2 linked regions of the Chondromyces crocatus genome follow. The protein of the gene in region 1 interacts with the protein of each later gene in a pairwise test. Links are inferred from orthologs where the notes say so. Each region holds a gene or a part of one and is shown in the gene's direction. Other genes may lie near its edges. The genes, in order: glnD and CMC5_RS37150.

What was found.
Region 2: the proteins of glnD (region 1) and CMC5_RS37150 interact in binary tests that used the Escherichia coli proteins (3 or more experiments, as listed by UniProt). The link is inferred for Chondromyces crocatus from one-to-one orthologs.

What each region holds. Positions count from the first base shown.
Region 1 is NZ_CP012159.1:6,539,276-6,542,942, reverse strand. What follows is about bases 219-3,575. They hold glnD ([protein-PII] uridylyltransferase), read left to right. Parts: upstream 219-618; coding sequence 619-3,375; downstream 3,376-3,575. Other genes in these bases: CMC5_RS23835 (tetratricopeptide repeat protein), read left to right, coding at 3,372-3,575; CMC5_RS23845 (CheR family methyltransferase), read left to right, coding at 219-622. In the rest of the region: more of CMC5_RS23845, read left to right, coding at 1-218; more of CMC5_RS23835, read left to right, coding at 3,576-3,667.
Region 2 is NZ_CP012159.1:10,268,222-10,271,492, reverse strand. What follows is about bases 311-3,271. They hold CMC5_RS37150 (P-II family nitrogen regulator), read left to right. Parts: upstream 311-1,602; coding sequence 1,603-1,941; downstream 1,942-3,271. Other genes in these bases: glnA (type I glutamate--ammonia ligase), read left to right, coding at 1,987-3,271; CMC5_RS37155 (serine/threonine-protein kinase), read right to left, coding at 311-1,259. Outside these bases: more of CMC5_RS37155, read right to left, coding at 1-310. UniProt on the Escherichia coli protein: P-II indirectly controls the transcription of the glutamine synthetase gene (glnA). P-II prevents NR-II-catalyzed conversion of NR-I to NR-I-phosphate, the transcriptional activator of GlnA. When P-II is uridylylated to P-II-UMP, these events are reversed.

The sequences.
Region 1 (3,667 bases):
GGATCCGTTGGCCTGGGAGGCGATCGCGAGCGCGGTGGTGCCGACCTTGCCCAACCGGCCGATCGCGGGCCTCTCCGCCGGATGCAGCACGGGGGAAGAGGCGTACACGCTGGCGATGGTGCTGGCGAGCGCGGGGCGGCGCTTCAGCGTGCTCGGGGTGGACCGGTCGCAGGACGCGGTGACGGCCGCGCGGGAGGCGACGTACTCGGCCGAGGCGGCGTGTCACCTGCCGCCAGCATACGTGCGGCGCTACTGTGAGGTGGACGGGTCGGCGCTGCAGGTGTGCAAGGAGCTGCGCTCGCTGGTGAGCTTCGAGGTCTGCGATCTGGTGTCGACGGTCCCGCGGGGCGGGTTTCACATCATCCTGTTCAAGAACGTGCTGCTGTACCTGGCTTCGCCCGCGGGGGAGGCGGTGGCGCGGCGGCTGATGGCCGAGCTGGATCCGCGGGGGCTCTTGTTCACGGCGGCGAGCGAGGTGCCGCGCCTGTGCGGGGTGGGGATCGCGACGGCCCGCCTGGCGTCGGGGGTGACGGCATTCCGGGTCGGCGCGCGTACGGGGAGCGAGCCGCCACCGCCGCTGACGTGGCCTCCGCCTCACGGGGGTCAGGAAGGCGGCAAATGAGCTTCGTCGTGGGGGTGCATGCGGGGCCGTCGTCGGCGGTGGCCGAGCTGCGGGCGGCGTATGCCGAGGGGCGCGCGGCGCTGGACGAGCAGGTGACGCGCGTGGTCGCCGTGCCAGGAGAGGCGTCGGCGGAGGCGATCGCGCAGGTGGGGATCGCGCTCGGGCGGGAGCGGGCGCGGCTCGTGGACGATCTGCTGGTGAGGCTGTTCTCCGCGACGCGGGAGCCGCGCGAGGGGGGATGGGGGGCGTCGGAGCGGAGCATCTGGGACGAGGTGGCCCTGGCGGCGGTGGGAAGCTACGGGCGAGGCGCCGTCGCGCTGCGCAGCGATCTCGATCTGCGCATCATCGCGCGCGACGTGCAGGAGGCGGCGACGGTGGTGGAGTCGCTGCTGTATCCGCTCTGGGACATGGGGGTCTCGGTGGGGCACCAGGTGGTGAGCATCGAGGACCTGATCGCGTCGGCGCGCGATGATCTGCCGTCGGCGACGACGCTGCTGGACTGGCGGCACCTGGCCGGGGATCGGGATCTGTCGGAGTCGCTCTGGCAGCGGGCGGTGACCGGGCTGCTCGCGCACTCGGAGCTGCCGCTGTTCATCGAGCGGCTGCGGCAAGAGGTGGAGCAGCGGCACGCGCGGTTCGGTGGGTCGGTGTACCTGCTCGAGCCGGACGTGAAGAACGGGGCAGGGGGGCTCCGGGATCTCGACATCGCGCGGTGGGCGAGCAAGGCGCGCTGGGGCGCGGGCGAGGTGGAGGCGCTGGTGCGCTTCGGGGCGCTGGTCACGCGGGAGGCGGCAGAGATCCGGGCGGCCGAGGACACGCTGTGGCGGCTGCGCAACCTGCTCCACGCGGGGGCGAACCGGCGGAACGATCGGCTGACGTTCGACAAGCAGGAGGCGTGCGCGGCGGCGCTCGGCTACGGCGCCGGGGACGAAGCGGTGGAGCGGATGATGAGCGACTACTACCGGAGCGCTCGCACCATCTCCCGCACGCTGGAGATGCTCCTGACGCGCGCGACGCCGACGTTGACGCGACGGCGGCGGCACGAGGAGGATCTGGGCGGTGGGCTGCGCCTCTTCGATGGGTGCGTGGCGCTGGCGAACCCGCCGGATCTGCGCACGGATCCGGCGCTCGCGCTGCGCGCGTTCTCCGTCGCGGTGGAGCGGGGGTTGCCGCTCCTGGGGCCGACGCGGGAGGCCATCGCGCGGGCGTCGGCGGAGCCCGCGTTCTGCGCTGCGCTGCGAGAGAGCGCGGAGGCGGCGCAGCGGTTCCTCGCGCTGCTCGTGACGTGCAAGGAGACGCAGCTCAAGAGCGGCTCGCCCATCCGGGAGATGCACGAGCTGGGGCTCTTGCTGGCGATGATCCCGGAATTCTCTCCGGTGGTCGGGCGGGTCCACCACGACGTGTACCACGTGTACACGGTCGACGTTCATTCGGTGGCGGCCGTGGATCGGCTGGCCGAGGTGACGCGCGGGGATCTGGCGGCGGAGTTCGGTCTGCCATGCCGGCTGGCGGCGGAGGTGAGCCGGCCCGAGGTGCTGTTCGCGGCGACGCTGCTGCACGACGTGGGCAAGGCGATCGGGGGCACGGAGCACAGCCAGCGGGGTGCGGAGATGGCCCAGGGGATCCTGGCGCGGCTGGGGTTGCCACCGCAGGACGTGGCGGAGGCGTGCCACCTCATCCTGAAGCACCTGGTGATGTACCACGTGGCGACGCGGCGGGATCTGGACGACCCGGCGGCGATCGCCGAGTTCTGCCGCGAGGTGAACGGGCGCGAGGGGCTGCGGAACCTGTACCTGCTCACGGTGGCGGATCTGTCGACGACCAGCCCGACGTCGATGACGTCGTGGAAGGCGCGGATGCTGGACGAGCTGTACCTGGCGGCGGATGCCTCCCTTGCCGGGCAGGTGGTCGACGACGAGCGGCTCGATCGGGCCGTGGCCGAGGCCACGCGGGCGGTGGCGTCGGTGCCGCTCGCGGAGGAGGCGGAGCGGGCGGAGTTGCACGCGTTCACGAGGGATTATCTGGCCTCGATGCCCGAGCGTTACCTGCTGTCGAACGGGGCGCCGGCGATCGCGGCACACGCGACGGTGGCGTGGGAGCAAGAGCGCTCGCAGGCGCTGGCGAGGGTTGCGCTCGTGCCGTCGCGTCATCCAGAGGCGGCGGAGCTGTGCGTGGCGGCGTGGGATCGTCCCGGCTTGCTCGCGGCGCTCACCGCGGCCATCGCCGCATCGCGTCTGGTGGTGCACGCGGCGCAGATCCACTCGCGGACGACGGGGGCGGGGCAGATCCAGGCGGTGGATCTCTTCTGGGTGCGTGATCGGGGCGATGGGGTGGAGGGGGTGGCGCGCTCGATCCCGAAGCTCGTTCGCGACATGCACGCGGTGCTCTCGGGGGAGGTGGAGGGAGCGGCGCTGGTGCAGCAGCGGGCGGCGTCGTTCCGGGAGCGGAAGTCGCCGCGGGTGCGGACCCAGGTCAAGGTGGACAACCGGGCCTCGCCGAGGCACTCGGTGCTGGAGATCTTCACCCGGGATCGGCCAGGGTTGCTCTTCACGATCTCCGACGCGCTGTACCAGGTGGGGCTCTCGATCGCGGTGGCGAAGATCAACACCGAGGGGACACGGGTGGCCGACGTGTTCTACGTGAACGAAGCGGGGGGGGAGAAGATCGCGCCAGGGCGACGCACGGCCGAGATCCGGGAGCGGATCGAGGCGGTGCTGCGCGAGACGGAGAGAGAGGAAGGGATCGTCGGATGAGGGTGCGGAACGGGAACAGGGGTCGGGCAGGGGTCGCGACGCTGGTCGGTGGACTCTTCGTGGTGGTGGGGTGTGGCGCGTCGCAGCCTCCGCCCGAGGAGCCGCTCGTGGCAGATCCGCCGCTCGGCGCGGAGGAGAGCCCGTCGGCCAGTGCGGCGAACAAGGCGCTCGCGCAAGGGATCGAGGAGATCAAGGCGGAGCGCTTCGCGGAGGCGAAGCCGCACCTGGAGCAAGCGCTCTCGCTGAAGCCGGACAGCGCCGAGGCGGCGTATTACCTGGGCCTCGTGAGCGA
Region 2 (3,271 bases), 3.7 Mb from region 1 along the record:
ACGAGCAGCGCGCGTCCCCAGCCACCTGGGCGTCGTGCTCGCAGAGGCTCCTCCACGTCGTGGCGTGGCAGTGGTCTCTCGCCCCCAGGTCCCACGGGACCAGTCGGCTGAGGTCCAGCGAAGGCGAGCCCCGGGCTCTGCGGAGGAAGCGAGCGCAGCTCGGGATCGGGTGTGGGGAGGCCGGCTGGAGAAGGACGACGCTCCACGCCGGGTGCGGACAGGTGCCCGGGCTGAGAGGCCGAGAACGGTGCGGAGGTCCTCGCGATGCCGAAGCCGCCATCCAGGGACGGTTCCCCGCCGCGAAGCTCCACCGGGATGTCATCGAGCGAGGGGGTCCCGAGTGCCGGCTCTACCCCACGCGCACCCGAGGCGTTCATCCCGAGCGCGATGGCCAGCTCGTCGGCGAACTCTTTCGCCGTCTGATGACGCTTCTCGATCGACCGGTTCAGCGCCCGATCGAACCACAGCGTGAACGACGGCGGCAGATCGGGTCGCATCTCGGCGGGACGAGGCAGCGGCGCGTTCGCGATCTGCGCGAACGTCATCGCCACGCCTTGATCGGTCTGCCACACGGTGCGGCCGGTCAGGCACTCGAACGTGATGCATCCGAGCGCCCAGAGATCCGCTCGATGATCCACGGCGCCCTGACCGCGCACTTGCTCGGGGCTCATGTATGCGGGCGTGCCGAACACCGCGCCCTCGCGCGTCAGCCTCGCCTGCTTGTCCCCGCCGTCCATCGGCGTGTAGAACTTGGCCAGCCCGAAATCGAGGATCTTCGCGCACAGCCGCCCTTCCTCGTCCTTGGTGAGGAAGATGTTCTCCGGCTTCAGATCGCGGTGAACGATCGACGCCGCGTGCGCCTTCGCGAGCCCACGGCAGACCTGGGTCATCACCACGACCGTCGTCTCGAAGTCGAGGGTCCGGACGACGGTCATGCGCTCGTAGAGAGACTCCCCTTCCAGCAGCTCCAGCACGAGGAACGGCCGCCCATCCTCCAGGCGCCCGGAGTCGTACACATCGCAGATGAAGGGGCTCCGGATGGCCGCTGCCGCGCGTGCTTCCCGGAGGAAACGCTCCACGACCACCGCCGAGGTCGTGAGTTCCTGGGCCAGGACCTTGATCGCTACGCGCTTGCCGATGTCGATGTTCTCGGCCTCATAGACCGCAGCCATCCCGCCCCGGCCGATCTCGCGCGTGATGCGGTGCTTTCCGGCAAGCAGCGTACCTACCGGGATCTTCGCTTTGTTCGGCAAAGCCATCAGGGCAGCGTTGTCCCGCGGGTTCGGACCGGCAGCCTATGCGAGGCGCACCAGGAGAACAAGGAGCGCTCGGCGTTCCGTTCATCCCCCCCGGGGTGAAAACTCATTTCCTCGCTCCGATGCATCCCTGAAACACTCCGGAAACCTGTGCCCAGCTACACCACGCCTGGCCCTGACCGCCACCATGACGGTCAGGGCCGGGTCTGTCCGGATGTTCCGGGTAGATCGCTGGTCGATGTGGAAGCGGATCCCAGCGGCCGCGGGATCGTGGGCGCTGGGGGATCCGTCCGGCGGGGGGGGCCCCTACCGCGACGGCCCGCGCCCGGGGCCCTGGCGAGAGCACATGAAGAAGGTCGAGGCGATCATCAAGCCGTTCAAGCTCGACGAGGTCAAGGACGCCCTCGCCGAGGTTGGCATCCAGGGCATGACCGTCACCGAAGTGAAGGGCTTCGGTCGGACTGGAGGCAAGAAGGAAGTCTATCGAGGCTCCGCCTACGTCGTCGACTTCGTCCCCAAAGTGAAGATCGAGATCGTCGTCCCCGACGACATGGTGAACGACGTCATCGACGCCATCGAAAAGAGCGCGAAAACTGGGCGGATCGGCGACGGGAAGATCTTCGTGATGCCCGTGGAAGAGGCAGTGCGGATCCGCACCGGGGAGCGGGGCGAGGACGCGATCTAGGGCCAAGGCGCGCCCGCTCATCAACGTGGAGAGAGGTAGGAGAGCATGAAGCCGAAAGAGGTCATCGCATTCGCGCGCGAGAACGACTGCAAGTTCGTCGATCTCAAGTTCATCGATCTGCCTGGCATCTGGCAGCACACCACTATCCCTGCCAGCCGCCTGGATGAAGACCTCTTCGAGGAGGGGATCGGGTTCGATGGCTCCTCGGTGCGCGGCTGGCAGCCGATCAACGCCAGCGACATGCTGATGACGCCGGACCCGACGACGGCGAAGATCGATCCCTTCCACGCCCACAGGACCCTCAGCCTGATCTGCAAGATCAGCGATCCGGTCACCGGCCAGCCCTACGGCCGCGATCCGAGATACATCGCTCAGAAGGCCGAGAACTACCTCAAGGCGAGCGGCATCGCCGACACCGCCTTCTTCGGCCCCGAGGCGGAGTTCTTCGTCTTCGACTCCGTGCGTTACGACGTCTCCCCGCGCGGTTCCTTCTACGAGATCGACAGCGATGAAGCGGCCTGGAACACCGGCAAGCCGGGCCCCAACTTCGGTCACAAGGTGCGGCACAAGGAGGGCTACTTCCCGGTCCCTCCGACAGACGTCCTGCATGATCTCCGCGCCGAGATGATGAGCCAGCTCATGGAGAGCGGCATTGAGGTCGAGGTGGGCCATCACGAGGTGGCTTCCGCAGGCCAGTGTGAGATCGGCATGCGTTTCTCCACCCTTACCAGGGTCGCCGACAACCTCATGTGGTACAAGTACGTCGTCAAGAACGTCGCCAAGCGGAACGGCAAGACGGCGACCTTCATGCCGAAGCCCGTCTATGGCGATAACGGCAGCGGCATGCACTGCCACCAGTCCCTCTGGAAGGAGGGGCGCCCCCTCTTCGCTGGCGACGGCTACGCAGGCCTGTCCGACATCGGCCTCTGGTACATCGGAGGCATCCTCAAGCACGCCAGCGCGCTCGCCGCCCTCACCAACCCGACGACCAACAGCTACCGGCGCCTGGTCCCTGGCTACGAGGCCCCGGTGAACCTCGCCTACTCGAGCCGCAACCGCTCGGCCTCCATCCGCATTCCCCTGCCCCCTGGTTCCAGCCCGAAGGGCCGCCGGATCGAGGTGCGCTTCCCCGATGCGACCTGCAACCCCTACCTCGCCTTCGCCGCCATGATGCTCGCCGGACTCGACGGGATCATGAACCGCATCGATCCAGGTGATCCGCTGGACAAGGACATCTACGCCCTCTCTCCCGAGGAGCTGAAGGGGGTCCCCCACGTCCCTGGCGCGCTCAACGAAGCCCTCGACGCACTGGAGCGAAACCACGAGTTCC